4 regions of the Streptomyces sp. NPDC007971 genome follow, and region 1 is predicted to be linked to each of the others. Evidence: riboswitches for the same ligand, from Rfam matches in the RefSeq annotation. Region 1 holds a riboswitch; each other region holds the start of a gene.

The links. A riboswitch is a leader RNA that binds a small molecule or an ion and turns the genes downstream of it on or off. The one in region 1 is predicted to bind cobalamin.
Region 2: it holds a riboswitch for cobalamin, as region 1 does, so the genes downstream of both, ACFZCP_RS18150 (prenyltransferase/squalene oxidase repeat-containing protein) here and ACFZCP_RS02670 (ribonucleoside-diphosphate reductase subunit alpha) in region 1, are expected to answer to the same signal.
Region 3: it holds a riboswitch for cobalamin, as region 1 does, so the genes downstream of both, ACFZCP_RS28820 (CbtB-domain containing protein) here and ACFZCP_RS02670 (ribonucleoside-diphosphate reductase subunit alpha) in region 1, are expected to answer to the same signal.
Region 4: it holds a riboswitch for cobalamin, as region 1 does, so the genes downstream of both, ACFZCP_RS13175 (cobalamin biosynthesis protein) here and ACFZCP_RS02670 (ribonucleoside-diphosphate reductase subunit alpha) in region 1, are expected to answer to the same signal.

Annotation. Positions count from the first base shown of each region.
Region 1 is NZ_JBIBJK010000001.1:590,857-598,621, forward strand. It holds gene ACFZCP_RS02660 (hypothetical protein) at 1-100, shown strand, start outside; gene ACFZCP_RS02665 (ribonucleotide-diphosphate reductase subunit beta) at 13-1,020, opposite strand; gene ACFZCP_RS02670 (ribonucleoside-diphosphate reductase subunit alpha) at 1,077-3,449, opposite strand; cobalamin riboswitch at 3,574-3,729, opposite strand; gene ACFZCP_RS02675 (GNAT family N-acetyltransferase) at 3,752-4,258, opposite strand; gene mctP (monocarboxylate uptake permease MctP) at 4,328-5,956, opposite strand; gene ACFZCP_RS02685 (DUF3311 domain-containing protein) at 5,953-6,216, opposite strand; gene ACFZCP_RS02690 (GntR family transcriptional regulator) at 6,352-7,113, opposite strand; gene nagB (glucosamine-6-phosphate deaminase) at 7,328-7,765, opposite strand, start outside.
Region 2 is NZ_JBIBJK010000008.1:45,105-52,869, reverse strand. It holds gene ACFZCP_RS18165 (ATP-binding cassette domain-containing protein) at 1-25, opposite strand, end outside; gene ACFZCP_RS18160 (CbiQ family ECF transporter T component) at 22-1,203, opposite strand; gene ACFZCP_RS18155 (SCO2322 family protein) at 1,655-2,317, opposite strand; gene ACFZCP_RS18150 (prenyltransferase/squalene oxidase repeat-containing protein) at 2,314-3,537, opposite strand; cobalamin riboswitch at 3,651-3,777, opposite strand; gene ACFZCP_RS18145 (hypothetical protein) at 4,107-5,150, opposite strand; gene ACFZCP_RS18140 (XRE family transcriptional regulator) at 5,399-6,115, shown strand; gene ACFZCP_RS18135 (ornithine cyclodeaminase family protein) at 6,142-7,173, opposite strand; gene ACFZCP_RS18130 (helix-turn-helix domain-containing protein) at 7,524-7,765, shown strand, end outside.
Region 3 is NZ_JBIBJK010000014.1:249,672-256,210, reverse strand. It holds partial or broken gene metE (5-methyltetrahydropteroyltriglutamate--homocysteine S-methyltransferase) at 1-1,700, shown strand, start outside; gene ACFZCP_RS28835 (histidine phosphatase family protein) at 2,007-2,621, shown strand; gene ACFZCP_RS28830 (hypothetical protein) at 2,661-3,008, opposite strand; gene ACFZCP_RS28825 (CbtA family protein) at 3,101-3,853, opposite strand; gene ACFZCP_RS28820 (CbtB-domain containing protein) at 3,875-4,096, opposite strand; cobalamin riboswitch at 4,133-4,277, opposite strand; gene ACFZCP_RS28815 (enoyl-CoA hydratase/isomerase family protein) at 4,682-5,758, opposite strand; partial or broken gene ACFZCP_RS28810 (acyl-CoA dehydrogenase family protein) at 5,755-6,024, opposite strand; gene ACFZCP_RS28805 ((2Fe-2S) ferredoxin domain-containing protein) at 6,187-6,539, opposite strand, start outside.
Region 4 is NZ_JBIBJK010000005.1:405,557-413,321, reverse strand. It holds gene ACFZCP_RS13200 (alpha/beta fold hydrolase) at 1-328, opposite strand, end outside; gene ACFZCP_RS13195 (class II aldolase/adducin family protein) at 497-1,165, opposite strand; gene ACFZCP_RS13190 (inorganic phosphate transporter) at 1,742-2,989, shown strand; gene ACFZCP_RS13185 (hypothetical protein) at 3,024-3,251, shown strand; gene ACFZCP_RS13180 (CU044_2847 family protein) at 3,447-3,800, opposite strand; cobalamin riboswitch at 4,005-4,147, shown strand; gene ACFZCP_RS13175 (cobalamin biosynthesis protein) at 4,249-5,193, shown strand; gene ACFZCP_RS13170 (cobyric acid synthase) at 5,190-6,698, shown strand; gene cobN (cobaltochelatase subunit CobN) at 6,695-7,765, shown strand, end outside.

The DNA.
Region 1 (7,765 bases):
GAACAAGGAGACTCAGAAGTCCTCGTCCAGGTCCACGGTGCCCTCCACCGCGACCTGGTACGCCGACGGGCGGCGCTCGAAGAAGTTCGTCAGCTCCTGAACACCCTGCAGCTCCATGAAGGAGAAGGGGTTCTCCGAGCCGTACACCGGGGCGAAGCCGAGGCGCGTCAGGCGCTGGTCGGCGACGCACTCCAGGTACTGCCGCATCGACTCGGTGTTCATGCCCGGCAGGCCGTCACCGCACAGGTCGCGCGCGAACTGCAGCTCGGCCTCGACGGCCTCCCGCAGCATGTCGGTGACCTGCTGCTGCAGCTCGTCGTCGAAGAGGTCCGGCTCCTCCTTGCGGACGGTGTCGACCACCTCGAAGGCGAAGGACATGTGCATCGTCTCGTCGCGGAACACCCAGTTGGTGCCGGTCGCGAGACCGTGCAGCAGACCCCGGCTGCGGAACCAGTAGACGTACGCGAAGGCGCCGTAGAAGAACAGGCCCTCGATGCACGCGGCGAAGCAGATCAGGTTGAGCAGGAAGCGGCGGCGGTCGGCCCTGGACTCCAGACGGTCCAGCTTGTCGACCGAGTCGATCCACTTGAAGCAGAACCCGGCCTTCTCACGGATCGACGGGATGTTCTCCACGGCCGCGAAGGCGGCGGCGCGGTCGTCCGGGTCGGGCAGGTAGGTGTCGAGCAGCGTCAGATAGAACTGGACGTGCACGGCCTCCTCGAACAGCTGGCGCGACAGGTACAGGCGCGCCTCCGGGGAGTTGATGTGCTTGTACAGCGTCAGCACCAGGTTGTTCGCGACGATCGAGTCGCCCGTCGCGAAGAAGGCCACCAGACGGCCGATCAGGTGCTGCTCCTCGGGGGACAGCTTCGCGAGGTCGGCGACGTCCGAGTGGAGGTCGACCTCCTCCACGGTCCAGGTGTTCTTGATGGCGTCCCGGTAGCGCTCGTAGAAGTCCGGGTAGCGCATCGGACGCAGGGTGAGCTCGAAGCCGGGGTCGAGCAGGTTCTGGTGAGTCATTGCTGTCGGCGCGAGGCGCCGTCCTCCAGTGGTGATGGTCGGGTGGCGGGCGGGAGCTACTGGCAGGCCTCGCAGGACTCGGGGTTCTCCAGGGAGCAGGCGACGGCGTCGGGGTCGGCCGCCTGCTGGACGGGGATGGCCGGCTGGGCCTGCGCCGCGCGGGCGATCCGCGTCGCCGGACGCGAGCGCAGGTAGTACGTCGTCTTCAGGCCCGACTTCCAGGCGTACGCGTACATCGAGGAGAGCTTGCCGATCGTCGGCGTCTCCAGGAACAGGTTCAGGGACTGCGACTGGTCCAGGTACGGGGTGCGGGCCGCGGCCATGTCGATGAGCCCGCGCTGCGGGATCTCCCAGGCCGTGCGGTACAGCGCCCGCAGGTCCGCCGGGATCCACACGAAGTCCTGCACCGAGCCGTTGGAGTCGCGCAGCGCCTCACGGGTGCGCGCGTCCCAGACGCCCAGCTCCTTCAGGTCCTGCACCAGGTACGAGTTGACCTGCAGGAACTCGCCGGACAGGGTCTCGCGCTTGAACAGGTTGGAGACCTGCGGCTCGATGCACTCGTACACACCCGCGATGGAGGCGATCGTCGCGGTCGGGGCGATCGCGAGGAGCAGCGAGTTGCGCATGCCGACCGCGGCGATCCGCTCGCGCAGCGCCGCCCAGCGCTCGGGCCAGACCGGCTCGACGCCGTAGTGGTCGGGGTGCAGGACACCCTGGGCGGTGCGGGTCTTCTCCCAGGCGGGCAGCGGGCCGTTCCGCTCGGCGAGGTCGGCGGAGGCCTCGTACGCGGCGAGCATGATCCGCTCGGCGATCCGCGTGGACAGGGCCTTGGCCTCGGGCGAGTCGAAGGGCAGACGGAGCTTGAAGAAGACGTCCTGCAGACCCATCGCGCCCAGGCCCACCGGACGCCACCTGGCGTTGGAGCGGCCCGCCTGCTCGGTCGGGTAGAAGTTGATGTCCACGACACGGTCGAGGAAGGTGACGGCCGTGCGGACGGTCTCGTCCAGGCGCTTCCAGTCGATGTCCCCGTCGCTCACGAAGGCACCGAGGTTGACCGAGCCCAGATTGCAGACCGCGGTCTCCCCGTCGTCCGTGACCTCCAGGATCTCCGTGCAGAGGTTGGAGGAGTGGACGACATGGCCCGCGGTCGCCGTCTGGTTGGCCGTGCGGTTGGCGGCGTCCTTGAAGGTCATCCAGCCGTTGCCGGTCTGCGCGAGGGTGCGCATCATGCGGCCGTACAGGTCACGGGCCGGGATGGTCTTCTTCGCGAGCCCCGCCGCCTCCGCCCTGCGGTAGGCGGCGTCGAACTCCTCGCCCCACAGGTCGACCAGCTCCGGCACGTCCGCCGGGGAGAACAGCGACCACTGCTCGTCGGCGTTGACCCGGCGCATGAACTCGTCCGGGACCCAGTGCGCGAGGTTCAGGTTGTGCGTACGGCGGGCGTCCTCGCCGGTGTTGTCCCGCAGCTCCAGGAACTCCTCGATGTCGGAGTGCCAGGTCTCCAGGTACACGGCCGCGGCCCCCTTGCGCCGGCCGCCCTGGTTCACCGCGGCCACCGAGGCGTCCAGGGTCTTCAGGAACGGGACGATGCCGTTGGAGTGCCCGTTGGTGCCGCGGATCAGCGAACCGCGCGAACGGATGCGGGAGTACGACAGACCGATGCCGCCGGCGTGCTTCGAGAGACGGGCGACCTGGTGGTAGCGGTCGTAGATGGAGTCCAGCTCATCCAGCGGGGAGTCGAGCAGGTAGCAGGACGACATCTGCGGGTGGCGCGTACCGGAGTTGAACAGCGTGGGGGAGGAGGGCAGGTAGTCGAGGCGGCTCATGAGCCCGTAGAGCGCCGCGACCTCGTCCACCGCGCGGGCGCTGTCGTCCTCGGCGAGACCGGCGGCCACGCGCAGCATGAAGTGCTGGGGCGTCTCGATCACCTGGCGGGTGATCGGGTGGCGCAGCAGGTAGCGGCTGTGCAGGGTGCGCAGGCCGAAGTAGCCGAAGCGGTCGTCGGCGGCCGGGTCGACGAGGGAGTCCAGCCGGTCGGCGTGCAGCCGGACGAACTCGGCGGTGCGGTCGGCGACGAGGCCCTCGCGGTGGCCCACGGCTACGGACTCGGTGAAGGACGTCACACCCTGCGAGGCGGCCTCCGCGCGGACGGAGAGGGTCAGCAGCCGGGCGGCCAGCCGGGAGTAGGCGGGGTCCTCGGAGATGAGGCCGGCGGCCGCCTCCGTGGCCAGCTCGCGCAACTCCGCCTCGTCGGCCCGGGCGGAGCGGCCGCGCAGGGCGGCCGCGGCGACCCGGCCGGGGTCGGCGTCGGGGAGGTCGGCGGTCAGCTCGGTCAGGGTCCGCAGCAGCGCGGCACCGGGACCGTCGGTCTCCACCGGGGCTCCGGTCGCCTGGATGGCTGAAGCCGGGTCGGCTGGCGCGATGGTCACGTGGGGCTCTCCCTCGCTCGGCACGGGGCCTTGCGGAGGGCAGGGGGCGGCACGAGCGCACACGGCGTCGCGTCCACCAGCCCACTCCACGAGGCCCGGACGTCTCAAGGCACCCGCGCCGGACGGCCGGGTGCGTGCTGCCGGCAGGTCCTCGGACTGACGCGGGCGTGCGGATGCACGCAAGTACACCGTTGCGGGACAGTTCCGGATTCGCACCGGATTCCCCTGCGACGACAGCGAGGATGAGCATACATCTAGTGCCGGGCTGTCGTGTCACCCCCAGATGTTGTGTCGTCGTGGCTTCAGAGGGTCAACTCGTAGGTGAGGAGAGTGATGTCGTCCAGGTCGGGGAGGGGATTCCAGTCCCGCTCGGGTGTGCGAACGAAACCCAGGCGCTCGTAGATGCGGTGGGCGCTGTGCATGGTGCGCTGCGTGGACAGGACGATGCGGGTGCATCCCGCGGTGCGGCGGGCCCGGTCGATGCACGCGCGGACGAGGGCCTCGCCGACGCCCCGGCCGCGGGCGGTGCGCGAGACCGCGAGCATCCGGATCTCGGCCTCTGCCGGGCCCGCTATGTCGGCCATGGGGCCACCGGACGGGACGAAGGTGACTCCGCCCAGGACTGTCGCGTTGCGGACGGCCACGAGGACTTCGGCCGCGGCCGCCCGCTTGGCCACGTCCCGGAGCTCACCGAGGTACGCGTCGCTCTCGCCGAAGTCCAGCAGGCCGTCCTGGAGGTAGGCCTGGGCGGTGAGTTCTCCCAGGGCGGCGTATTCGGCGGGGTCTGCGCGGCGGATCAGGAGGTCCATGCCGGTGAGTGTGCACGAAACAGCGGGCCGCCGTGGTGGGTGGTAACCCGGCGGCCCGCTGGGCGGGGGCTAGTGGGTGCTTCCTGCCGTGGCGGGCGGGAGTTCCGCCTCGACCCCCGGCTCGCCCGCGTCCGCCGTGTAGTCCTCCGGGCGGGTCTCGTCGAGGCCCTCGGGGGCCTTCACGGCCTTCAGGACGACGGTCAGGACCACGGTGACGAGGACGTTCAGCACGAAGGCCGTCAGGCCGATGTAGCCGATCTCACCGATGCCGGGGATCTCCTTGGCGCTGCCGCCGAAGTGCTTCTGGGTCGGGGAGGCGACCCCGTAGGCCGCCGCCGTGCCGTACACCATGCCGACCGCCCACCCGGCCAGCAGCGCCCAGCGGTGGAACCAGCGTGTGAACAGGCCGCCGACCAGCGCCGGGAAGGTCTGCAGGATCCAGATGCCGCCCAGCAGCTGGAAGTTGATGGCGACCGTCTTGTCCATGGTCAGGACGAAGACCAGTGCGCCGACCTTCACCAGCAGCGACACGAACTTGGAGACCTGGGCCTCCTGCTTCGGCGTGGCGTCCGGCTTGATGAAGTCCTTGTAGATGTTGCGGGTGAACAGGTTCGCCGCCGCGATCGACATGATGGCCGCCGGGACCAGCGCGCCGATGCCGATCGCCGCGAAGGCCACGCCCGCGAACCAGTCCGGGAACATGTCCTCGAACAGCTGCGGGATCGCCAGCTGCCCGTTGGTGACCTTCACGCCGGCCGCGATCGCCATGAAGCCGAGAAGAGCCAGCAGGCCCAGCATCAGCGAGTACAGCGGCAGGATCGTGGTGTTGCGGCGGATCACCTCACGGCTCCTGGACGACAGCGTCGCGGTGATCGAGTGCGGGTACATGAACAGCGCGAGCGCCGAGCCGAGCGCCAGCGTGGCGTACGTCCACTGGCCCGCCTCCGGCGGGGCGAGCGCGCCGCGCGGCTTGCCGGTGGCGGGGTTGACCTGGCTGAACGCGTGGCCCGCCTTGGCGAAGACGTCGTCGAACCCGCCCAGCTTGATCGGGATGTAGATGATCGCCACCGTGATCACGATGTAGATCAGCGTGTCCTTGACGAACGCGATCAGTGCGGGGGCGCGCAGGCCCGAGGAGTAGGTGTAGGCCGCCAGCACACCGAAGGCGATGAGCAGGGGCAGGTCCTTCACGAACCAGTTGGTGTGGTCACCGCCGCCCACGCCCATCACGTCCAGCACCGCCTGGATGCCGACGAGCTGGAGCGCGATGTACGGCATCGTCGCCAGGATGCCGGTCAGCGCCACGGCCAGGGACAGGCCCTTGGAGCCGAAGCGGCCGCGCACGAAGTCCGAGGTCGTCACATAGCCGTGCTTGTGGGACACCGACCACAGACGGGGCAGGAACGTGAAGATCAGCGGATAGACCAGGATCGTGTAGGGCACCGCGAAGAAGCCGGCCGCGCCCGCCGCGTAGACCGCCGCCGGCACCGCGACGAACGTGTACGCCGTGTACAGGTCGCCGCCGAGCAGGAACCACGTGATCCAGGTGCCGAACGACCGTCCGCCCAGGCCCCATTCGTCCAGGGAGTGCTCGTCGTCGGCCCTGCGCCAGCGGGCGGCCAGGAAGCCCATGACCGTGACGGCCAGGAAGAAGAAGATGAAGACGCCGAGCGCGACGCCGTTGACGCCGTTCTTCACTGCGCCGCACCCCCCTTCGCGCCCTTGCGGCCGCGCTGGTCGTGCTGCCAGAGCCGGTACGCCAGCATCGTGAGCGCGGTGGAGATCAGCACCCACAGCATCTGGTACCAGTAGAAGAACGGGATCCCGATGAACGCGGGGTCCGTCTTGGCGTACGAGCCCACCCACAGCATCGCCACGAAGGGCGCGACGAGACACAGGGCGATGACCACGCGGACCGGTGTCACGACCGGTGGTCTCACTTCAGGCGCTTCCGACATGCCACGGCTCCGTCCCCTCGCTGATCACCTGTGTAATGCGCAGGCAATCTAGGTGACGTGCCGCGGCAGCGGAAGACCTCGTCCGTATGTCGGTATGTCGATTTGGGGATTGAGGTGTGAAGACCCCAACTCTCCCTAGTCCTGCGGGCGCTTGAGCCTGGCCACGAACTTGTACCGGTCGCCCCGGTAGACAGACCGGACCCACTCCACCGGCTTGCCCTCACGGTCCAGGCTGTGGCGGGACAGCATCAGCATCGGCAGACCCACGTCGGTGCCGAGCAGACCCGCCTCGCGCGGGGTGGCCAGCGAGGTCTCGATGGTCTCCTCGGCCTCGGCGAGATGGACGTCGTAGACCTCGGCGAGGGCGGTGTACAGGGAGGTGTACTTCACGAGCGAGCGTCTGAGGGCCGGGAAGCGCTTGGCCGACAGATGGGTGGTCTCGATCGCCATCGGCTCGCCGTTGGCCATGCGCAGCCGCTCGATGCGCAGCACGCGCCCGCCGGCCGTTATGTCGAGCAGCTCGGCGAGCCGGTCGTCGGCGGTGATGTAGCCGACGTCCAGCAGCTGCGAGGTGGGCTCCAGCCCCTGGGCCCGCATGTCCTCGGTGTAGGACGTGAGCTGCAGCGCCTGGGACACCTTCGGCTTGGCGACGAAGGTGCCCTTGCCCTGGATGCGTTCCAGGCGTCCTTCGACGACGAGCTCCTGCAGGGCCTGGCGGACGGTGGTGCGGGAGGTGTCGAACTCGGCCGCCAGCGTGCGCTCGGGCGGGACCGGAGTGCCCGGAGCCTGCGTCTCCGTCATGTCGAGCAGGTGCTTCTTCAAGCGGTAGTACTTGGGCACACGCGCGGTACGGACCGTCCCGGCCTCGTTCTCCGCACTGCCGACGTCGGTGCTCATGCTCTGCCTTCCCGGCTCCTGATGCCGAAAGCGACCGACATCCCATCGGCCACGGCTCACATCGTGGCACGGCTTCGTGGATCAGGACTCCACCCGCACGCTCCGTGATCCTCTCTGTATACCGTCGGACCCGCTGCTGGTCTAGTCCAGCAGGCGGGTGCCGCCCCCGGGAGCGGTGACCGGTGAGCGCCGGTGACGGCACCGGCACCCAGGGTCAGATTCCCTGCCAGTCCGGCTTGTTCGCATAGGCGTGCCGGAAGTAGTCGGCCAGCTTCAGCTTGGACGCGGCGGCCTCGTCGACGACCACCGTGGCATGCGGGTGCAGCTGGAGTGCCGAGGCCGGGCAGACGGCCGCGACCGGTCCCTCGACAGTCGCGGCGACCGCGTCCGCCTTGCCCTCGCCCGTCGCGAGCAGGACCAGGTGGCGGGCCTCCAGGATGGTGCCGATGCCCTGGGTGATGACGTGGTGCGGCACCTGCGTGATGTCGCCGTCGAAGAAGCGCGCGTTGTCGATCCGGGTCTGCTCCGTCAGCGTCTTGATCCGGGTGCGCGAGGCGAGCGAGGAGCACGGCTCGTTGAACCCGATGTGCCCGTCCGTCCCGATCCCCAGCAGCTGCAGATCCACCCCGCCGGCCTCCGCGAGCGCCCGGTC
Region 2 (7,765 bases), on a different contig from region 1:
CGGCGACCTCCTCGAAGCGGATCACGACGGCTCCTTGGAGTCATGGGGGGCCTTGGGCACGACGAAGGCGGGCAGCAGCGCCAGCAGGACGGCTGCGGCCGGCCACAGGGGAAGGGTGGGGGCCGTCAGGGGGACGACGCCCGGGTTCAGCGCGTCCGGATCCCGTGCGGCGGCGAGCGTGAGCAGCGCGGCGACGGCGGCGCCCGAGCCCGCGACCAGCCAGGCACGCACGCCCCAGGGCTCCGGGCGGTACCGGGTGCGCGGGGTGCGGCGGCCGCCCAGGCGCAGGCCCGCGAGCGCGGCGACCACTCCGGCGCCCAGCACCGGCAGCCCGTAGGTGCCGCCCTCGGCGGTGAGCAGTCCGTACGTTCCCGCGCACACGCCGAGCAGGCCGCCGAGGGTGAGCGCGGCCGTCGTACGGCGCACCGAGGCGGGGACCTCGGCGGTACGGCCGTAGCCGCGGGCGTCCATGGCGGCGGCGAGGGCGACGGAACGCTCCAACGCGCCCTCCAGCACCGGCAGTCCCACCTGCAGCAGGCCCCGTACACCCCGGTCCGGGCGGCCGCGCAGCCGGCGGGCCGCACGCAGCCGCTGGACGTCGGCGATGAGATGGGGCGCGAAGGTGAGCGCGACGACGACGGCCACGCCCGTCTCGTACAGGGCGCCGGGCAGGGACTTCAGGAGCCGGGCCGGGCCGGCGAGGGCGTTCGCGGCGCCGACACAGATGAGGAGGGCGGCCAGCTTCAGGCCGTTGTAGCCGGAGAAGAGGAGGGCTTCCGCGGTGACCTCACCGCCCAGACGGATGCCCTGGGCCCAGTGGGGGAGGGGGACTTCGGGGAGGGTGAGCAGGGTGTGGGTGCCGGGGACGGGGGAGCCGAGCACGACCGTGAAGGCGAGGCGCATGAGGAGGACGGCGACGGCGAGCTTGGCGAAGGCGGTGTAGGAGCGGGACCAGGGGGCGGCGGAGCGGTGGGTGGCCACGACGTAGCCGGCGGCCGCTATGAGGAGGGTGAGGAGGAGGGGGTTGGTGGTGCGGGTGGCGGCGGTACCGAGCCCGAGCGACCAGAGCCACCAGGCCCCGGGGTGAAGCGGGGCGGGGCGCTGATGCCGGGCCGGGGGCGCGACCGCCGCCCGGCGCTGTCGGGGTACCGCTGCGCCCGCCCTTCCCCGCTCTCGGCTCCGCTCAAGCGGGGGGACCCCGATCGCCCCAGCGGCACGACTGCCCGCAACCAGGCGGACACGATGACCCGCACCCGCCCCGACGCGACGGCCCGCAGCCATGACGAGCCTGCCGCCGGAGGTGGCGTGATTCCCCAGGGGCGCGGGGAGCTGCGCGACCGGCCCTCGCGAATTCGCGGCCGGCGGACGAGCGTGCTGGTTCGTAGCGGGGCCGAGTTTGTCGCTGGGGGTGGCGTGATTCCCCAGGGGCGCGTGGAAGTGCGCGACCGGCCCTCGCGAATTCGCGGCCGGCGGACGAGCGTGCTGGTTCGTAGCGGGGCCGAGTTTGTCGCTGGGGGTGGCGTGAATCCCCAGGGGCGCGTGGAACTGCGCGACCAGCCCCCGCCAACCCGCAGCCACCCGACGGCCCGCAGCCAGGCGCCACCCCGTACTCAGGCGCTGCCCCGTACTCAGGCGCCACCCCGCAGGAACACCGCTAGACATTCCCGCGCCGCCGCGCCTGCCACACCGCCGCACCGCCCAGAAGCACGACCACGGCCACGCCGATCGGCAACCCCAGTGAAGGGCCGCCGTCCGACCCCTTCTGCTGCTTCCCCGGCGTCTCCGGCGTCGCCGACTTCTGCGAGCCACCGGCGGCCACCTGCTCCCCGCACCCCTTCTTCGGATACCCGACGATCGCGCACAGCAGGGCGTTCGAGTCGTAGCGCAGGGGACCCGCCACCGCGGCCAGGGCCTCGGCCGTCGTGGCGTCGGGGGCGACCCGCGCACAGGCAGTGCGGCGGGCGGGCGGCGTCTCGCCGGACGGCGCATCCGCCGCCGTGCCGGAGTCGATGACCAGGGCCACCCGCTTCGTGCCCGTCTTCGCGGGCGTGTCCGCGCAGATCGTGGCGAAGTCCGCCGTGCCGCGCGGCCGGCTCGCGTCCGCGGAATCCGCGCTCACCGCGAAACGGAAGCCCTGGACCGCACCGTCGTCGGGGCGGGCGGTCGAGGGCCCCTCGGTGGCGTACGTCCAACGGCCGCCGTCCCGCTCCCAGAAGGACCAGTAGCGGTATCCGGCGGCCTGCGCCTGGGCGCAGGCACCGGCCACGAGGACGAGCGCGGCGACGAGCAGGGCCGTGGCACGGCGGACGGCGGTCACGGCTGCTGCCGCTTCCGGCGGCCGCTGAGCAGGAAGCCGATGCCGATGCCGGCGACGAGACCGACACCGACGATCCACCAGACCTTCGTGCCCGTCTCGTGCTTCGACTGCTTCGCCTCGGTGTGCCCGGCCTTCGCGGCCTGCGGTGCCGGCCCCGTGGCGTCGAGCGCCCGCACCAGATCGGTTCCGCCGAAGTCGCGCGGGTTCTCGCCCATCGCGTGGGCGGCGAAGATCAGCTCGGCGTAGGCGGCCGGGCTGGTCTGCTGCGCCCACTTCACCGCGTTCTTCTCCAGCCAGGCGTACGGCTTCTTCGCCTGCTGCGTCGAACCGGTCGCGGCGAGCGCGACGACCGCGTCCGCGGTGTTGCCGTAGTCGGGCTGGTCCTTGGCACCCGCCAGGGAGGACATGAGATGGCCGGTCCCGGCGACGGCGCCGGCGAGGTACGCGGCGGCGTTGTCCGCCATCTGTGCCGGGGTGGGCTTGCCGGAGGCCGCGCAGGCGGGGGCCTTGTCGCGGGTCTTGCCGGGCTCGACGACGAAGCCCTTGCCGAGCGCGCCCAGCACCCCGGCCGCGGACGCGTCCGCGTTGGCGGCCGGCTTGCCCTTCTTGGCCGCCTGGTAGGCGAACGCGCCGCCGCCGTCCGCGGAGCAGGGGATGGACAGCGTGGCCAGCGCATCGAGCGGGCTCTTGCCCTCGGGGCGCAGCCCGTCGGCGTTCTCACCGGCCGCGGTGAGGGCGCCGATGACGTCGGCGGTGTGGTTGGCGTCGGTCGGCTGACCCGGTGCGTAGCCCCAGCCACCGTCCTTGTTCTGCGTCCTCTTCAGCCAGGTCACGGCCTTGTGGACCTCGCTGTCGTGCCCGCCGAGCGCGTGCAGGGCCTGGACGGCCACGGCGGTGCTGTCGATGTCCGGCTGGGCGCCGCCCTTGCCCAGGCAGGGCTTGGCCGGGTCCGCGCGGAAGGCGGGGAAGCCCCCTTCGTCGCACTGCTGGCCGACCAGCCAGTCGACGGCGGAGGAGGCCGGACGCTGGCCGAGCGTGTGCTGTGCGAGCAGGGCGAACGACTGGCGCCACACCCCGTCGTAGGTCGGGTCGGTCTTCCCGAACAGCCCCGACGGGATCGGCGTCTTCGGGGAGGGGGACGGGCCGGCGGCCATGGCGGGTGCGGCGGCGGCCAGCACGCCTATGGCGGCGAGAGCCGCGGCGCTGCGGCGGACGTTCATGGTCGGCGACTGCCTCTCCTGCGGGGAACCGGCAGCGCACGGGGACCCCCGGGCGGCTCGGCTCCGTAAACCTCGACGGTGCCGTGCGCGACGGGTCGTCGTGCACGTGAGCCGGTCAACGTTCCGTGCGAGGCGGTCCGGCTCACCGTGCGAGACGGCTTACGGCTGCGGGTCAGCGCCGGAATTGCACCGGCTTCCCCCCGTACGAGTGTGATGACGACCCCGCCACTTTACCGGCAGCCGCGCGCGGGCCGAGGGGTGGTCGTGGGCACAGCGCGGCGGTGACCAGGGTCACGGCCACGACGACTGCGGCGGACCGTACCCCTCCGGGCGTCGGCCGGATCATGCTCGTCCTGGCGCCGGCCGGACCGCGCTTGTGCTGGCGTCGGCCGAAATGCACTCGTCCTGGCGTCGGCAGGACGGCGTTCGTCCTGGCGTCGCCCGGATCGTGCTCGTCCTGGCGTCGTCGCCCGGACCATGTGAGCCCCGGCGTTGGCCGGACGGCGCTCGTCCTGACGGCGGCCGGACCATGTTGCCCTGGCGTCGGCCCGATCGTGCTCGTCCGCGGCTCAGGCCGCCTGGGGGCGCAGGGAGCCGACGGCGACGTCCAGGTAGTTCGCCATCCGGTGCAGTGCGCGGGCGCACTCCGGGGGGTCCTCGCCCTCGGCCACCCAGTGGGCGAGCCGGTCGGCCGGGCCGGCGTGCCAGGCCGCCGTGACCTCGTCGCCGGCCTGCCGGGTGAGGACCATGCGCTCGGCGGACGGCTCGTGCGCGACGGCCGGATCCAGGTCGAGCCGGGTCAGCCGGCCGGTCGCGGCCGGGTAGGCGAACTGGATCGCGGCGGCCCGCTGCCGGGTCGGGGCCACGGCCGGCAGCCCGCCGGTGGCCAGGGCCGCGGCGGCCCGTGCGAGATCGACGCCGGTGGCCCGCTCTACCAGCAGCGGGATCAGATCACCGGGCAGGTGCGGGACGACGTCGGTGACGCGGGGCCCGCGGGCGGTGAGCCGCAGACCGATGTGCACGACGGTGTGCGCGAGACCGAGCGCCCGCACGGTCCGCTCCACCGTGTGCCGCAGGAACGGGTTGTGCAGCAGCCCGTCGTGGGCGTGCACGACGTGACGCAGCGGCTGCCGGGCGGGGGGCGGGCCCGGAGTCGTACGGGTGAGGGCGGCGATGCGGACCTCGTCGTCGAGGACGACGGTCTCGGCGGAGACGAGCGGTCCCTCGGTGTCGTCCCGGCCGGCCGGCGCGATGGCGCGGCGGGCCAGCAGGGACCGTAACGCGGCCGGATCGGCGCAGGCCCGGGCCGTCTCCTCGGGGATGCGGGGCAGCCCCAGCCGGGCGGCGATCCGGGCCGCGGCGGGCAGGTGGCCGCGGGTCCAGGTCAGCACGCCGCATATCCCGTACCGGGCCGCGTGCCGCGCGACCGCCTCGGCCGTGGCCGGCCCGTGGCCCGGGTCGGCCACGATGTGGCCGGCCAGATAGGGCAGCGCCCAGCCGGGCGGGGCGGCGCCGGCCAGGACCACCGGGTGGGCCGCGGCGATCCGCGCCAGCGCGAACTCGCCGTACGCGGCCCGCCGGACGGCCCCGAGCAGAAGGACGGGATGCGGCATGGTCGCCTCGCCATCGCGGGGAGAGTGCGGACAGAGGAACGCCCCGGATGCTGCTCCCCCATAGGCAGCACCCGAGGCGGGTCGATCTTGCTCTCTGTGTCTCGATCCTCACCCACCGCACCGTCAACTGTCAACGATTACTGCCTAATTCCGCAGGAGGTGTTGGCGCATCTGGTCGGCGCACGGGTGACCGGGTAGCCTCGCGTCAGCCAGCCACCGAACGGACGACACGCCCAGGGGGGACCTCGGTGAGTGACACCCATGCCCCGCTGGCCGCTGCGCTGGAGCGGCTCGGGGAGCTGACCGGCCGCCCCGGCCGGCTGCCGGAGGTCCTGGACGTGACCGACCTCTCCCATCGCACCGGCATTCCCGTCGGCGTCGTCGTCGAACTGCTCTCCGGAGGCCGCGCGCCCGAGGCCTGCCTCGCCCAGCGGGTGCGGCAGCGGCTGGACTTCATCCGGGAGACCCGGCGGCGCCCCGACGGCAAGCGGTACTCGCTCGACGAACTGGCCCGGATCGCGGGAACCAGCAGGCAGTGGCTGAGCGAGTGGCGCAAGAGCGGTATGCCGGGCCTCGAACACGTCGACCGGCTGCGCAGGTTCTTCGGTCTGCCGGCCGGCTTCTTCGCGGCGGACGAACCGGAGGCGCTGCACGAGGCGTTGCAGCCGGTGCTGCAGAGCCTGGAGGCGGAGGCGGACCCGCTGCTGCGGCTGCGCGAGTGCGGACTGGTCCGGCTGGCCGCACGCGCCCCGCAGATGAACGCCCGTCAGCTGGCCACCCTCGCCGACCTGGTGGAGATGATCATCACCTCGGGGCAGGGCGAGAGCGTCGGGGAGCCGGGCGAAGGCTCCGGGCAGTCGGGCGCGAGCTTCGCGAACTCGGGTGAGAACTTCGCGAACTCGGGCGCGAGCTTCGCGAGGTCGGGCGAGAGCTTCGGGGAGTCGAAGGTCGCGGGTCGCTCCTGATCCGGTTCCGGCGGTCACCCGGACGCTCAGTCGCCGAAGGTGTAGGGGTCCAGGGCGTCGATCGGGACGTGCTCCATGAGCATCCGCTCGCCGACGCCCGTCTCCTTGGCCATCTGGATCAGGACGTCCAGGGCCACATGGTCCTCCAGGGCGTACCCGGTCGAGTCGAAGACCGTCGTCCGGTTCCGGTAGGGCGCCCAGCGTTCGGGGTGGGCGCACACGGCGGACAGCCGGGGCCCGATCTCGGGCTCGGACAACTGCTGGCACTCGCCCTCGTGCCGCGCCTGGTCCAGGTGGTCGGGTACCACGAGTGCCACGCGCAGCAGCGGGAGCGGAAGCTCGGTCCTGCCGACGGAGTCGGCCCCGACGGCGTTGATGTGCACGTGGGGCTGCAGACCCTCGGCGGACAGCACGGGACCCTCCCCGACCGCCACGGTGGTGGCGGTGCAGATGATGTCGGCCCTGGCGGCCAGTTCCGCGAGGCCGGCCCGGCGCACCTCCAGATCCAGAAAGCCCACGCGGTCCCGGAAGGAGGCGGCATGGCTCGCCTCGACGTCGTGGACGAGGATCTCCGTCAGGGGGAAGAGGCGGCTCAGCGCATGGGCCTGGGTCACCGCCTGGGCGCCCGCCCCCACCAGGCCCAGCACCCGGCTCTCCGGCAGCGCCAGCATCCGGCTGGCCACGGCGGAGGCCGCGCCCGTGCGCACCGCGGTGAGCAGCCGCGCGTCGCACACCGCGGTCAGCCGGCCGGTCACGTCGTCGAAACGGGCCAGTGTCCCGCTGAGGGACGGTAAGTACTGAGGGACCGTCGGGAGGGAGGGGGTGTACGACACCGTCTTGAGCGTCATGCACTCACCGGGCAGGTGGTACGGCATCCACTCGATCGCCCCGGTGTCCCCGGGGCCCCTGCCGAAACCGGCCCGGGGGGGCGCAACCCCCCTGCTCCTGCCGGCCAGGGCCCGGTGCAGCCGGTCGATGACCAGATCGGCGAAGAGGTCGCGGCCGCAGAGCTCGACTATTTTTCCCACGTGGCGTTGCGTCAGAACCAGGGCGTCCATGTTCTTCCTTCCGGGTCGGGGTGGGCAGCGCTCAGCCCTGAGCGGATACGCGGGGAGATCGGTCGGCGTTCGCCGGGCATCCTTACGCCGGCTGTTCCGAGACCGGGGGAAGGCGGGGGCGGCAGGCGATGAGCCCAGGCCGTGAGCGGTGGTGCCGGCCTGGGGTGCCAAGGGCTCAGACAACCGCCATCGCAGGTGTGTGGTGATCCTGCTACCGCGCTCCTTCGGATGTCAAGATCTTCTGCATTGCCCTGCAGATGGAGCCGACGCTCTGGTTGTCGGGAAGATGACCGGATACGCTCACGTCTGCCTCAGCACCAGAACAGACGACGCCCCCCGGAGAACGCTCGGTGGCTCACGACGACGCATATGCCAGGCTGGCCGAAACCCTCAAGTCCCTGCACTTCGCGGCAGGGGGGCCGGAGCGGCTCGCCGAGGCCGAGGCCGTGGACGTCGCCGCACTGTCCCTGCAGACGGGCATCGAGCGGCATGTCGTCGCCGCCCTCCTGGGCGGCGGCCGCGCCGAGGAGACGTCCGTGCCCGCCCGGGTGCGCGGGCGGCTGGATTTCCTCCGTGTGCACTATCTGCGCAA
Region 3 (6,539 bases), on a different contig from region 1:
TGCGCGCGGCGGGCGCCGAGTGGGTGCAGCTCGACGAGCCCGCCCTGGTCCAGGACCGCACGCCGGCCGAACTGAACGCCGCCGCCCGCGCCTACCGCGACCTCGGCGCCCTGACCGGCCGGCCGAAGCTGCTGGTCGCCTCCTACTTCGACCGTCTCGGGGCGGCCCTGCCGGTGCTGGCCAAGGCACCGGTCGACGGACTCGCCCTGGACTTCACCGGGGCCGCCGCCGCCCATCTGGAGGACCTGGCCGCCGTCGGCGGGCTGCCCGGCAAGCGGCTGGTCGCCGGTGTCGTCAACGGGCGTAACATCTGGGTCGACGACCTGACGGCGTCGCTCGCCACGCTCGGCACCCTGCTGGGCCTGGCCGACCGGGTCGACGTGTCCGCCTCCTGCTCCCTGCTGCACGTGCCCCTCGACACGGCGGCCGAGCGGGACATCGATCCGCAGATCCTGCGCTGGCTCGCCTTCGCCCGGCAGAAGACGGCCGAGATCGCCGTCCTCGCCAAGGGCCTGGCCCACGGCGCCGACGCCATCGCCGCGGAACTCGCCGCGAACCGGGCCGACCTGGCCTCCCGCGCGAACTCCCCCGTCACCCGCGACCCGGCCGTCCGCGCCCGCACCGCCGCCGTCGCCCCGGACGACGCGCGCCGCTCCCCGTCCTACCCCGAGCGGGCCGCCGCCCAGCGCGCCCATCTGCGCCTCCCCCTGCTGCCCACCACGACCATCGGCTCCTTCCCGCAGACCGGCGAACTGCGCACCGCACGCGCCGACCTGAGGGCCAAACGGATCGGCACCGCCGGGTACGAGGAGCGCGTCAGGACGGAGATCCAGGAGGTGATCGCCTTCCAGGAGAAGGCCGGCCTGGACGTCCTGGTGCACGGCGAGGCCGAACGCAACGACATGGTCCAGTACTTCGCCGAACAGCTCACCGGCTACCTCGCCACCCAGCACGGATGGGTCCAGTCCTACGGCACGCGGTACGTCCGGCCGCCGATCCTGGCCGGCGACATCTCCCGCCCCGAGCCGATGACCGTGCGCTGGACGACGTACGCCCAGTCCCTGACCGGCCGCCCGGTCAAGGGCATGCTCACCGGACCGGTCACCATGCTCGCCTGGTCGTTCGTCCGCGACGACCAGCCGCTCGCCGACACCGCCCGCCAGGTCGCCCTCGCCCTGCGCGACGAGGTGAACGACCTGGAGGCGGCCGGGACCTCGGTGATCCAGGTGGACGAGCCCGCGCTGCGCGAGACCCTGCCGCTGCGGGCCGCCGACCGTCCCGCGTACCTGGCGTGGGCCACGGAGGCCTTCCGGCTGACCACCGCCGGCGTACGCCCGGACACCCAGATCCACACCCACATGTGCTACGCCGAGTTCGGCGACGTCGTCCAGGCCATCGACGACCTCGACGCCGACGTCATCAGCCTGGAGGCCGCCCGCTCCCACATGCAGGTCGCCCGTGAACTCGCCGCCCACGGCTACCCGCGCGAGGCCGGACCCGGCGTGTACGACATCCACTCCCCGCGCGTGCCGAGTGCCGAGGAGGCCGCCCGGCTGCTGCGCATGGGGCTGAAGGCGATCCCCGCGGAACGGCTGTGGGTGAACCCGGACTGCGGCCTGAAGACCCGCGGCTGGCCGGAGACCCGGGCCTCCCTGGAGAACCTGGTGGCAGCCGCCAGGACGATCCGCGCGGAGCTGTAGCGGACGTCCCCGGCACCGCACGCCCGCTCCACGTCGGGAGCGGGCGTGCACGGCCGCGACGGTACCGTCGGCACCGCTCGGCGCACGGGTCGGCGGTCCGGGGTCTTCGTGCGTCGCGGCGCTGCCCGCCCGCGCGAACTGCGCATGTGCTGTCCTCGCCATCTGCACATGTGCTGTCCTCGCGAACTGCGCATGTACCGTCCTCGCGAACTGCGCATGTACCGTCCTCGCGAACTGCGCATGTACCGTCCTCGGGAACCGCGCATGTACCGTCCTCGGGATGACCACCGTAGGAGGAACAGCCACGTGACCAGCCGCGTCACCTTCGTCTCGCCCGCGACGAGCCCGTCGCTGCGGTGCGCCCGCTTCTACGACGGCGACTCGGTCGACGCCGTCGGTGCGGCCCGCGCGCGCTCGGCGGCCGGATCGCTGCGCTCGCCCGGCCTCGTGCTGACGTCCCCGAGCGTGCGCTGCCGGGAGACGGCGGCGGCGCTCGGTCTCGACGGCGCACAGACGCCGGAGCTGGGCGGTCTGGATGTGGGCCGCTGGCGAGGCCGCACCCTGGAGGAGGTGGCGGCCGCCGACCCGGAGGCGGTGGGTCGCTGGCTCAGCGACCCCGACTGGGCTGCACACGGTGGGGAGTCGGTGCGGGACGCGTGCGAGCGGGTCGGACGCTGGCTGGAGTCCCTGCGGGACAGCGACGGCCGTACGGTCGCGGTGGTCGAGCCGGAGGTCGTACGTGCTGCGGTCGTGCAGGTCCTTGGCCTGCCCACGGCCGTGTTCTGGCGGCTCGACGTACCGCCGCTGACGGCCACGGAACTCAGTGGGCGGGCCGGCCGGTGGAATCTGCGGCTCGGGCAGCCCCTGGCCACGTCGGACGGCATACCGGACACCGCTGCGGGCAGCACCTCGGCGGGCTGAACCGGAGCAGACAGGCCCAGGCGGAGCGGGCGCCGGTGTTCAGGAGGCCGCGTCCCGGTGCCGGCGCAGCAGCACCGCTATCGCGCAGCGCAGGCAGTGGGCCTGCGCGTCCCGTTCCCCGGCCCGGTGGGGGCTGTCGGACGCCGCGCACGCCGACGGCTGCATGCGGTCCTGCTCGTGGCAGTCCACCGGGTCGTCGACCAATGTCTGCAGCTCCCGCAGGAGTTGTTCGGTCCGCTTCGCCTGCTGGGCGAGCACCCGCACCCGTGCGCTCTGGCCGCCGATCTGCCGCCGGCTGGCGATCAGTTGCTCGTACTCCTCGACGGTGAGAGCGATCGCGTCACGGCCGTCGAGAGTGATGTGGCGTGGCTGGGGATGTCTGCCCACTCGGCTCCTCCGCTCGTCGCCTGCGCCGGTGTCCGGGGAACGCGAGAGGGCCCCCGGAAGGTTCCGAAGGGCCCTCTTGTGTCCCGAAACCGTCAGTTCGAGGCGGGAACAGTCCGCCCGGAAGGAGCCTTGGCGGGCTTGGGATTCAGCTGCCGCTCTGCCAGCTCCCCGAAGAGCAGGCCGAATCCGCCCCACAGGACGGCCTGGATGGCCAGCGCCGAGAGACGGAACCGCCACAGCAGGGCGGCCGGGAAGTCCTTCGGCACCTCGTTGACGACCGGCAGGAACTCGTAGGCCAGGCCGATCACGAAGACGAAGCCGGCCACCGCGGTCACGGTCGCCCACCAGGTGCCCAGACGGGGCGCCAGGCGCTTGCCCAGGATGGTGGCGGCCACCGCGAGGAGGACGCTGAGCAGCATCATCAGGAAGTACAGGGTGGTCCGCTTGCCGATGGTGTCGGGGTTGCCGACCGACGGCGGATTGGCCGGGTACTTCAGGAACGGGACCACGTACACGGCGAGGAGCGCGCAGCCGGACAGCAGCAGCGCGGTCGCCCGCGGGCTGAAGCGGCCCACGCGGCCGAGTGCGAAGCAGTACGCGAGCGCGGCGATGCCGCCGAAGGCGACCCCGTAGACGAGGACGCCGGTGGCGAGACCGGCGGTGGACTGGAGGGAGCGGGAGACGACTTCCATCTCGTGCTCGTGGGAGTGCGCCTCCTCGAAGCCGATCGCCTTGTCGACGTTCGGTTCACCGAGGAGATAGGCGACCACCAGGGCGAGCACGCCGGCCGCCAGGCCGGCGAGCATGCCCCGCACGAGGAGGTTTCTGACCGTTGCGGAGTTCATGGGCGTGCGGCGTCCCTCGGCTCAGTGGCAGGGGAAGCCGAGCAGGTGTCGGGCGTCGTGGACCCACTCGTGGACGTCCGTGCCGTTGAACACGGAGGTGGCGCCCTGCTCGGCGCCGACGAAGTAGAGCAGGACCAGCATCAGGATGCCGAAGAAGACCGCCCAGGGAGCTATCGCCTTCAGCGGCAGCGTGGCGGGAACGACGGGGGTGGTGGCTGTCGGCTGGGCGACGGTCTGCGCCATGGCAGAACCTCCTCTGGGAGTTCGCGTCCCATCTCGGTGGTGCAGTGGACGACGGCCACGGGTCTGACTCACGAAACGCCCCGCAGGGCGCCTCGCACACAGTGGCGCGACCGTGCCGGATTCCCACCGGCTTCCGTCTCGCCGTCGTCGATATCTGACAGACCGTACCGCGCCCCGCGGGCCCGGCCAAGACCGCACCACCCGGCGTGATCTTCCTCTCGCGCCGGGTGGCCGCGACCGGGCAGGTCAGCGGCGACGGAACCCGGCCGGAACTCCGTGGGCACCGGTCGGCAAAGACGCCCCTGCCCTCGTCCCGTTCGGCGGGCGCGGCGAGCCATGCAGGTTTTCCGCTCCGATCCGCTCCGATCCGCTTCGGTTCTCCGGACCTCTCCCGTGCCTGGCGGTGCGCAGGATTCCGGATAAGGCCTCGGCGATACCAGTGTGTTCGGCGTATGCGGCGCACAACTCAGCTTTCCCGTTGCCGAGACCGTTGCCGTTACCGAGACCGTTGCCGACGCCGACGCCGACGCCGACGCCGAGGTGGTCGTCGGCATGTTGCGCACCGGACTCACCGGGCTCACCGGCTCACCAGGCCGCCTCCGGGGCGGTGCCGGGCCCGGCGAGTCCCAGCTCGTGTTCGCCGAGGGGGGTGAAGAAGCGTTCGACGTCGGCGTCGGTGACCTCGGCGAGGGTCGCGGGCGACCAGCGCGGGCTGCGGTCCTTGTCGATGACCTGGGCGCGGACGCCCTCCACCAGGTCGTGCGTGCTCAGGGCCGCGCAGGAGACGCGGTACTCCTGGTCGAGGACCCGCTCCAGCGGGCCGAGGCGCCGGGCACGGAGCAGGGCGGCCAGGGTGACCTTGACAGCGGTCGGTGAGCGGGTGAGCAGGGTCTCCGCCGCCTCCTTCGCGGCCGGGTCGCCGTGGGCGAGCAGCCGCTGCACGATCTCCTCCACCGTGCCCGCGGCGTAGCAGGCGTCGATCCACTCGCGCCGGGCGGCCAGCTCGCCCCGCGGCGCCGGCTGCACATGCCGCCGCAGGACGTCCCGTACGGGCATCTCGGCGAGGTCGTCGACGAAGGCGCCGAGGCCGCCGGCCGGCAGGTAGTGGTCGGCGAGCCCGCACAGCAGGGCGTCGCCTGCGCCGATCTGCGCCCCGGTCAGCGCGAGGTGGGTGCCCAGCTCGCCCGGGGCGAGAGCGAGCAGGTAGGTGCCGCCCACATCGGGGACGAAGCCGATGCCGGTCTCGGGCATGGCGACCCGGGAGCGTTCGGTGACGATCCGCACGCTGCCGTGCGCGGAGATGCCGACGCCGCCGCCCATGACGATGCCGTCCATGAGGGCGACGTACGGCTTGGGGTAGCGGGCGATGCGGGCGTTGAGGCGGTACTCGTCGCGCCAGAAGGCGGCCGAGGCGGTGCCGTCGCCGTCGCGGGCGTCGTCGTGGACGGCGCGGATGTCGCCGCCCGCGCACAGCCCGCGCTCCCCCGCGCCGGAGACGACCACGGTCTCCACGGCCGGGTCGTGCTCCCAGACGGTCAGGGCCTCGTCGATACGGCGCACCATCACGTGGGACAGCGCGTTGAGGGCCTTGGGCCGGTTGAGTGTGATGTGGGCGGCCCGCCCCGAGGTGTGCAGGAGGACGGGTTCTTCGGTGCCGCTCATCCGAACGCCTCCGTCAGGCCACGGGCCACGATGACACGCATGATCTCGTTGGTTCCTTCCAGGATCTGATGGACACGCAGGTCACGGACGATCTTCTCGTTCCCGTACGCGACGGGCAGCCGTAGCCGCCGTGCAGCCCGAGTGCGAGTGCGCGGTCGGCCACCGAGTACCGGTGCCGGTGCAGAACCGCTTCGCCCTCGCGCACAGGCACGGGGCCTGTGGCCTCCCCGGTCGAGGGCCTGGGCGGCCTGCTGCACCAGGGTGCGGCCGGTGCCGGGATCGTGGACGTCGCCGAACGCCCCCGGGTGCCCGGGACGTGCTTGCCGCTGGTGAAGCGGGTCGACTCGCGTGCAGGGGGGCTGTCTTGTGTACGGACCACGGGGCCGGCTCCCGTCGGGCGTTCCGGGCCGCGAAGCGCGCACCCGTTCTCACGGGCGGCCGGGGCCGGGCCGGTCCTGGGAAGCCCTGGCGAGTCGCGGCGGCGTGAAGGTGTAGAGGTCGAGGATCTCCGGCACCGGCGCGATGCCGGGGCCGCCCGCACGCACCCACTCGGTGATGTCCTCCGCCGCGTCAAGGTCGTTGACCAGCCCCAGCCAGACCGGTCGGCCGCCGGCGGCGCGGCCGGCGGCGGAGGGCTGCACGACGATGACGTTGGCCTGCTCGCACACGTCGAGACACGCGGAGATGCGCACGGGCACCTCCGCACGCAGCCGGGCGGTCTGCGCCGCGTGGTCGACTCCGGTCACCTTGGGACTGCCGCAGCAGCAGTCCCGGCACACGA
Region 4 (7,765 bases), on a different contig from region 1:
GGGCGAGGGTGCCGTGCGTGACGCGTACGAGACGGCGTACGACGGTGTCGGCGGTGTGCTCGGCCGACTCCAGGACGGGGCCGACGACCGCGTGGGAGCCGTCGCCGGCCAGGCCGTAGGTGCCGGGGCGCAGGGAGGCCAGGTCGCGTGTGAGCGCGATCCGCCCTGCGGCGGTGCCGTGCACGGTGAGCCGGGGTTCGGTGGGCAGGGGACGGCCCGCGGGCGCCTTCAGCGCGGCGTCGCTGGCGAGGCGGCCGGCGGCCACGGATGCCGCGCCGGCGGCCAGGACGGCGGTCAGTGCGGCGGCGGTCGCTTTGACGGTGCGCACGGATCCAGTGTCGTGGGGCTGGCCGGTACCGGCCAGCCGAAAGAGTGATCAGCGGCCGGCGGCGGAGGGAAGAGCGGACCGGCCGGCGGAAGGACCGGGCCGCCTGGCCGGCGGAAGGGCGAGGCCACCTCGTCGGCGGGCGCGCGGGGGGGAGCCGCCGTCGCGGGGTCAGCCTCGTTGGCCGTAGCCCTTCAAGCGGGTTCCCGCCTCCGCCATCTGCGCCTCCGTCAGCAGGGACGGTGTCAGCCCCGGCACCGCCGACGCCGTCAGCCACAGCCGGCACATCCACTCCAGCTGGGCGGTGCGGTCGTAGGCCTGGTCGAGGGTGGCGCCGTAGGTGATCATGCCGTGGTTCTGCAGGAGGCAGCCGGAGCGGCCGTCGAGGGCGCGGAGCATGTTCTCGGCCAGTTCGTCCGTGCCGTACGCCGCATAGCGGGCGACCCGCAGGGGGCCGCCCAGAGCCGCGGCCATGTAGTGGACCGGGGGCAGCTCGGTCACGAGGAGGGAGACGGCCGTGGCGTGCACCGCGTGGGTGTGGACGACGGCGCGGGCGTCGGTGGTGCGGTAGACGGAGAGGTGCATGGGCAGTTCGCTGGTCGGCACGAGCGAGCCGAGCACCCGCTGCCCGTCGAGGTCGACGCCGGTGATGTCCTCCGGGGCCAGCCGGTCGTAGGGCACGCCCGAGGGGGTGACCAGCACGACGTCCCCGGCGCGCGCCGACACATTGCCGGAGGTGCCGACGACCAGCCCGTCCGCGACGGTCCGGCGGGCCGTCGCGACCACCTCCTCCCAGACCCGCGCCTCTTCCTCGTTCGCGTCCCGCAGCTGTTCGGCCATGCGGGGATCCTGCCAGCGAAAGCGTCCCCGGGCGGACCGGTCACAGGGATCAGGCCGGAAGCCGCGCAGCCGAACAGGCGGACATCAGCGCAAAGCCGAACGAACAGAAACACATCGAATGAAACAGACCGCGGCAGTGGCGAGGGCGAGCGGACGGACAGCGACCCTCCAGCCGCCTCCAGCCGCCTGCGCCCCCGCCCGCCGGCGGAAGGCCCGCACCGGCGACAGCCGCGCGTTCTCCCCGGACCGTCCGCGGCGGACCGCCCGGCACGGCGTTGATCGTCCGTCATGCACGCCGGACGCGGGACCGCTGCCGGGCGGGCGGCCCTCCTGGACCTTGTGGCAGCACGCCGCGGGGGTCGGCCGGACGGGTGACCGGAATCTCTTTCACGGGCCGCCGGACCGGATGCGGGCCCTCGCGGGAGGCCGATGGCCAAGGGGCGTCTGAGGCTTCGAATCCGGACAGAATCACGCACTCCTCCTGCCGATACCCTGACGCCCGCTTGAGTTCACCTTCCGTTCACTCAGGTTGCCTACGGTCCAACACCCAATGACTTCGAATGATTGCCTGGGTAAATGGAAAGCTTCTCGCTGATCCTCGCGATTGTGGTGGTGACCGCACTTGCGTTCGATTTCACGAACGGTTTCCACGACACCGCCAACGCGATGGCCACGACCATCTCGACCGGTGCACTCAAGCCCAAGGTCGCGGTGGCCATGTCCGCCGCCCTCAACCTTGTGGGCGCTTTCCTCTCCGTGGAGGTCGCCAACACGATCTCCAAGGGTCTCGTCGATGAGAACGGCATCCGTCCCGAGGTCATCTTCGCCGCCCTGGTCGGCGCGATCCTCTGGAACCTGGTGACCTGGCTCGTGGGCCTGCCCTCCAGTTCCTCGCACGCCCTGATGGGCGGCCTGATCGGCGCCACCGTCGCCTCCGCGGGCTTCGGCGCCGTCCACGGCGACGTCCTGGTCACCAAGGTTCTGCTGCCGGCGGTCGCCGCCCCGGTCGTGGCCGGTGTCGCGGCGCTGCTCGCCACCCGGTTCTCCTACGGCATCGGGCGCGGCGCCGAGGGCGAGGCCACCCGCAAGGGCTACCGCGCCGGGCAGATCGCCTCCGCCGGTCTGGTCTCCCTGGCCCACGGCACCAACGACGCGCAGAAGACGATGGGCATCATCACGCTGGCGCTGATCGCGGGCGGTGCGATCGCCCCCGGCTCGAACCCTCCCACCTGGGTGATCCTCTCGGCCGGCCTCGCCATCGCACTCGGCACCTACATCGGCGGCTGGCGCATCATCCGCACCATGGGCACGGGGCTGACCGACCTGGAGCCGCGCCAGGGCTTCGCCTCCCAGACCAGTGCGGCCACGGCCATCCTGGCCTCCTCCCACCTCGGCTTCTCCCTCTCCACCACCCATGTCGTCTCCGGCTCGGTGATGGGTGCGGGCCTGGGCCGCAAGGGCGGCGTGGTCCGCTGGTCCACCGCGACCCGCATGGCCATCGCCTGGGTGCTCACCCTCCCGGCCGCCGCGCTGGTCGGCGCCGGCGCCGAGTCCGTCACGGACCTGGGTGACTGGGGCACCGCGGTCGTCGCCGTGTTCCTCGTCGGCTCCAGCGCCGCGATCTGGAAGCTCTCCCGCCGCGAGGTCGTCGACCACACCAACGTCGTCGGCGGCGACGTCGAGCCTGCCGGCGTGGTGACCACCGCCATCGCCGCGGTGACCCCGCCCCCCGCGGGCGTCGTCACCGAGGACCTGACGGCCACGATCCCGGCTCCGGCCACCACCGACCCGGCCCCGGCAACGCCGCCGGCCGCCACCGTCTGAACCCGAGCACCCGGTAACTGAAGGAAGCATTCCCATGAAGATCGACTGGGCGGCTCTCGGCTCCGTCTTCGGTGTCAGCCTCGTGTTCGCGGTGGGCCTGGTGGCCCTGTTCACCCTCGGTGTCAACGGCCTGTCGCGGCGCGAGAAGGCCGCCGCGCAGGGCGGATCCGCGGCGCTGGCCGTGACGGGTGCCTACGTGTGCTTCGCGGCCTGTGCGGCCGCGGTGGCGTACGGGTTCTATCTGATCGTGGCCAAGGCCTGATCGCGACCAGGGCCGAGGCGTGACCGAGTCCGGGGCACGGCCAAGTCCTGGCCCGCGCCGCCGAAGCCCGACCCGCGGCACCCGGTAGGGGACCCGGCCGGGTCCCGGCCCGCGGCCAAGTCCTGGCCCGCGCAAGGTCCGACACCGCCCTGCCGGGGCCCCTCGCGGGTGCCGGGCAGGGCGGTTGCCCGTTCGTCAGGGGCGGCCCTCGCTGCCGCGTTGCCCGGGGATGTCGGAACCGTCCTGGCCCGACCAGTGCATGGTCACCGTGAAGTGGGCCTCCGTGGACCCCTGCGCCACGACCACCCCCGCCTCGGCACTCACGGTGATGCCGAACTCGACCGTGACCTTCTCCGGCGGTCTCGTCAGCCCGCGGGCCTCGTGCACCAGCGCGCCCAGCGCCGGCCGTACCCGGGCGAGCGCCTGCTGAAGGGTCTCCGCCGGCTCGCCTTCCGGGACCCGCTGCACTCCGGCAGGCCGCCCCTTGCCCGCCACCTCCAGCAGGACGACCTGACCGTCGTCCAGCAGCATCTCGCCCACGTGCGCCACCGCGTGTCTCCTCCTGCGTCCGTTCATCCCGTATGACACGTACGCGCTATTGCAGATCCTCACGGACCGTGAGCACAAGGAGGCGCCCCGAATGCCGCCCGGGGATGGGGAATTCACCTCCCCCCGGTCGTCCGCCGCCTCCCCGCGTGTCGGCGATGTGGGCCTCAGCACAGTCCACCATTGCTGGTCAAAGGCAAGTTGACGGCTCTTCCGGGTGCGTGGTGGACTGCCCAGGCCATGTACGGCGGCAGAAGAGGAAGCCGGTGCGAATCCGGCGCGGTCCCGCCACTGTCACCGGGGAAGAACATCCCGGGAGCCAGGAACTCTCACCGCCGGTCTCGTCGAACCAGGGCGCGGACACCCTGAGTGAGGACACATATCGCCATGCTCGGCCGCCCATCCAGGACCAGTACCAGAACCTCCTCCGAGCCCACGGTCGGCTGAGCCGATGGGTGCCGATCGCTCATACGCGTACGGCGCCGCCGCCGGCCTTCTCGGCGATCTGATCCTCGGCGATCCGCGCCGCGGGCATCCGGTCGCCGCGTTCGGACGTGCGGCCGCAGCCGTGGAGCGGGTGCTGTGGCACGACCACCGCGGCTGGGGCGCGCTGCACACCGCCGTCTGCGCCGGCGGCGCCGTCGCCGTGGGCGCCGCAGCCGAACGGGCCGTCCGCCGCCGTCCCGTCGCCTCCGCCGCACTGGCCGCCGCCGCCACCTGGGCGGTCGTCGGGGGTACTTCGCTGGCCCGGGAGGCCCGGACCATCGGCCGGGCCCTGGAGGCCGGGGACGTCGAGGCGGCGCGGGCGCGACTGCCGCATCTGTGCGGCCGGGATCCGCAGGCCCTCGACGCCGACGGGATCGCCCGGGCCGTCGTGGAGTCCGTCGCCGAGAACACCTCCGACGCCGTCGTGGGTGCGCTGGTGTGGGGCGCGGTGGGCGGGGTGCCGGGGCTGCTCGGGTTCCGGGCCGTCAACACCCTGGATGCGATGGTGGGTCACAGGTCGCCCCGCTTCCGGCGCTACGGCTGGGCCTCGGCCCGCCTCGACGACCTCGCCGGCTGGCCCGGGGCGCGGCTGACCGCCGTACTCGCCGCGGTGGCCGGACCCGATCCCCGTGGCGCCCTGCACGCCTGGCGGGCCGACGCCCACAGGCACCCGAGCCCCAACGCCGGGCCCGTCGAAGCCTCGTTCGCGGGCGCGCTCGGCGTGCGCCTGGGCGGGACGCTCTCCTACGGCGGGCGCGTCGAGCACCGGCCCGTCCTCAACGGGGACACCGGGCGGGCCGTCCAAGTCACCGACGTCGACCGGGCCGTACGGCTCTCCCGCCGCGTCGGCCTGCTCGCGCTCGGCGTCACCGTCGCCGCGCGCCGACTCGTGAAGGGACGTGGGAAGTGAACGGCGGTCTCCTCGTGGCCGGCACCACCTCCGACGCCGGAAAGAGCGTCGTGACGGCAGGGATCTGCCGGTGGCTGGTGCGCCAGGGCGTCAAGGTCGCGCCCTTCAAGGCGCAGAACATGTCCCTCAACTCGTTCGTGACGCGCCAGGGCGCTGAGATCGGGCGGGCGCAGGCCATGCAGGCCCAGGCCTGCCGCGTCGAGCCGACCGCGCTGATGAACCCCGTGCTGCTCAAGCCCGGTGGTGAACGCAGCAGCCAGGTGGTGCTGCTGGGCAGGCCGGTGGGCGAGATGAGCGCACGCGGCTACCACGGAGGGCGCCAGCAGCAGTTGCTGGGCACGGTCCTGGACTGTCTGGCCGAGTTGCGGGGCACGTATGACGCGGTGATCTGTGAGGGGGCGGGTTCGCCCGCGGAGATCAATCTGCGGCGGACCGACATCGTGAACATGGGGATCGCGCGGGGCGCGCGGCTGCCCGTGCTCGTCGTCGGCGACATCGACCGCGGCGGTGTCTTCGCCTCGTTCTTCGGCACGCTCGCCCTGCTCTCGCCCGAGGACCAGGAACTGGTCGCCGGGTTCCTGGTGAACAAGTTCCGCGGGGACGTCTCCCTGCTGGAGCCGGGCCTGGACATGCTGCACGGGCTCACCGGGCGGCGCACGTACGGCGTCCTGCCCTTCCGGCACGGGCTCGGGATCGACGAGGAGGACGGGCTGAGGGTGTCCCTGCGGGGCACGGTCCGCGAGTCCGCCGTGACTCCCCCGGTCGGCGAGGACGTCCTGCGGGTCGCCGTCTGCGCGATCCCGCTCATGTCGAACTTCACGGACGTGGACGCGCTGGCCGCCGAACCGGGCGTCGTGGTCCGGTTCGTGGACCGGCCGGAGGAGCTGGCGGACGCCGACCTCGTGGTGGTCCCGGGCACGCGCGGGACCGTACGGGCGCTGGAGTGGCTGCGCGAGCGCGGGCTTGCGGACGCGCTCGTCCGGCGGGCCCGCGAGGGCCGCCCGGTCCTCGGCATCTGCGGCGGCTTCCAGATCCTCGGCGAGCACATCGAGGACGAGGTCGAGTCGCGGGCCGGCGCGGTCCCCGGGCTCGGTGTCCTGCCCGTGCGGGTGCGGTTCGCCCGCGAGAAGACCCTGGAACGGCCCGTCGGCGAGGCCCTCGGCGAGCCGGTCGAGGGGTACGAGATCCATCACGGGGTGGCCGAGGTCACCGGCGGTGAAGCCTTTCTGGACGGCTGCCGGGTCGGCCGGACCTGGGGCACCCACTGGCACGGCTCGCTGGAGTCGGACGGCTTCAGGCGGGCCTTCCTGCGCGAGGTGGCGGCCGCCGCGGGCCGCCGCTTCGTGCCGGCCCCGGACACCTCGTTCGCCGCGCTGCGCGAGGAGCAGCTCGACCGGCTCGGCGACCTCATCGAACAGCACGCGGACACGGACGCGCTCTGGCGGCTCATCGAGTCGGGCGCGCCGCAAGGACTGCCCTTCATTCCACCGGGAGCACCCGCATGAGCACAGTGTTGTTGTTGTCGACCGCCGACACCGATCTGCTGGCGGCCCGGGCCTCCGGCGCCGCGTACCGGATCGGCAACCCGACCCGGGTGGACGTGGCGGCGGAGCTGCCCGGCCTGATCGAGGGCGCGGACCTCGCCGTCGTACGGCTGCTGGGCGGCAAGCGCGCCTGGGAGGACGGGCTCGCCGCGCTCAGGGCCTCCGGGATCCCTACCGTGCTGCTGGGCGGCGAGGCCGTGCCGGACGCCGAGCTGATGGCCGAGTCGTCCGTTCCGGCGGGTGTCGTGGCGGAGGCGCTCAAGTACCTCGTCGAGGGCGGCCCGGCGAACCTGGCCGAGCTGACCCGGTTCCTGTCCGACACCGTGCTGCTGACCGGTGAGGGGTTCGAGGAGCCGCGGAAGATGCCGGAGTACGGGGTACACGGCGAGCGCGGGTTCGCCGAGGGCCGCCCCACCGTCGGCGTGCTCTTCTACCGGGCCCACGAGCTGAGCGGCAACACCGCCTTCGTCGACACGCTGTGCGAGGCGATCGAGGCGCAGGGCGCCAACGCCCTGCCCGTGTACTGCGGTTCGCTGCGCGGCGCGGACGCCGGGCTGTACGAGATCCTCGGCCGGACCGACGCCCTGGTCGCCACCGTCCTCGCCGCCGGCGGCACGCACGCCTCCGAGGCCTCGGCCGGCGGTGACGAGGAGGCCTGGGACATCGGGGCGCTCGCCGACCTGGACGTCCCGGTGCTGCAGGGGCTCTGCCTCACCTCCTCGCGGGCCGCCTGGGACGAGTCGGACGCCGCGCTCTCCCCCATGGACGCGGCGATGCAGGTCGCCATCCCGGAGTTCGACGGGCGCCTGATCACGGTGCCGTTCTCCTTCAAGGAGCAGGGCCCGGACGAGGTCCCGGTGTACGTCGCCGACCCCGAGCGGGCCGGGCGCGTGGCCGCCATCGCCGTACGGCACGCGCGGCTCGGGCACAAGCCGAACGCCGACAAGAAGCTGGCGCTCGTCTTCACCGCCTACCCGACCAAGCACTCGCGGGTCGGCAACGCGGTCGGCCTGGACACGCCCGCGTCC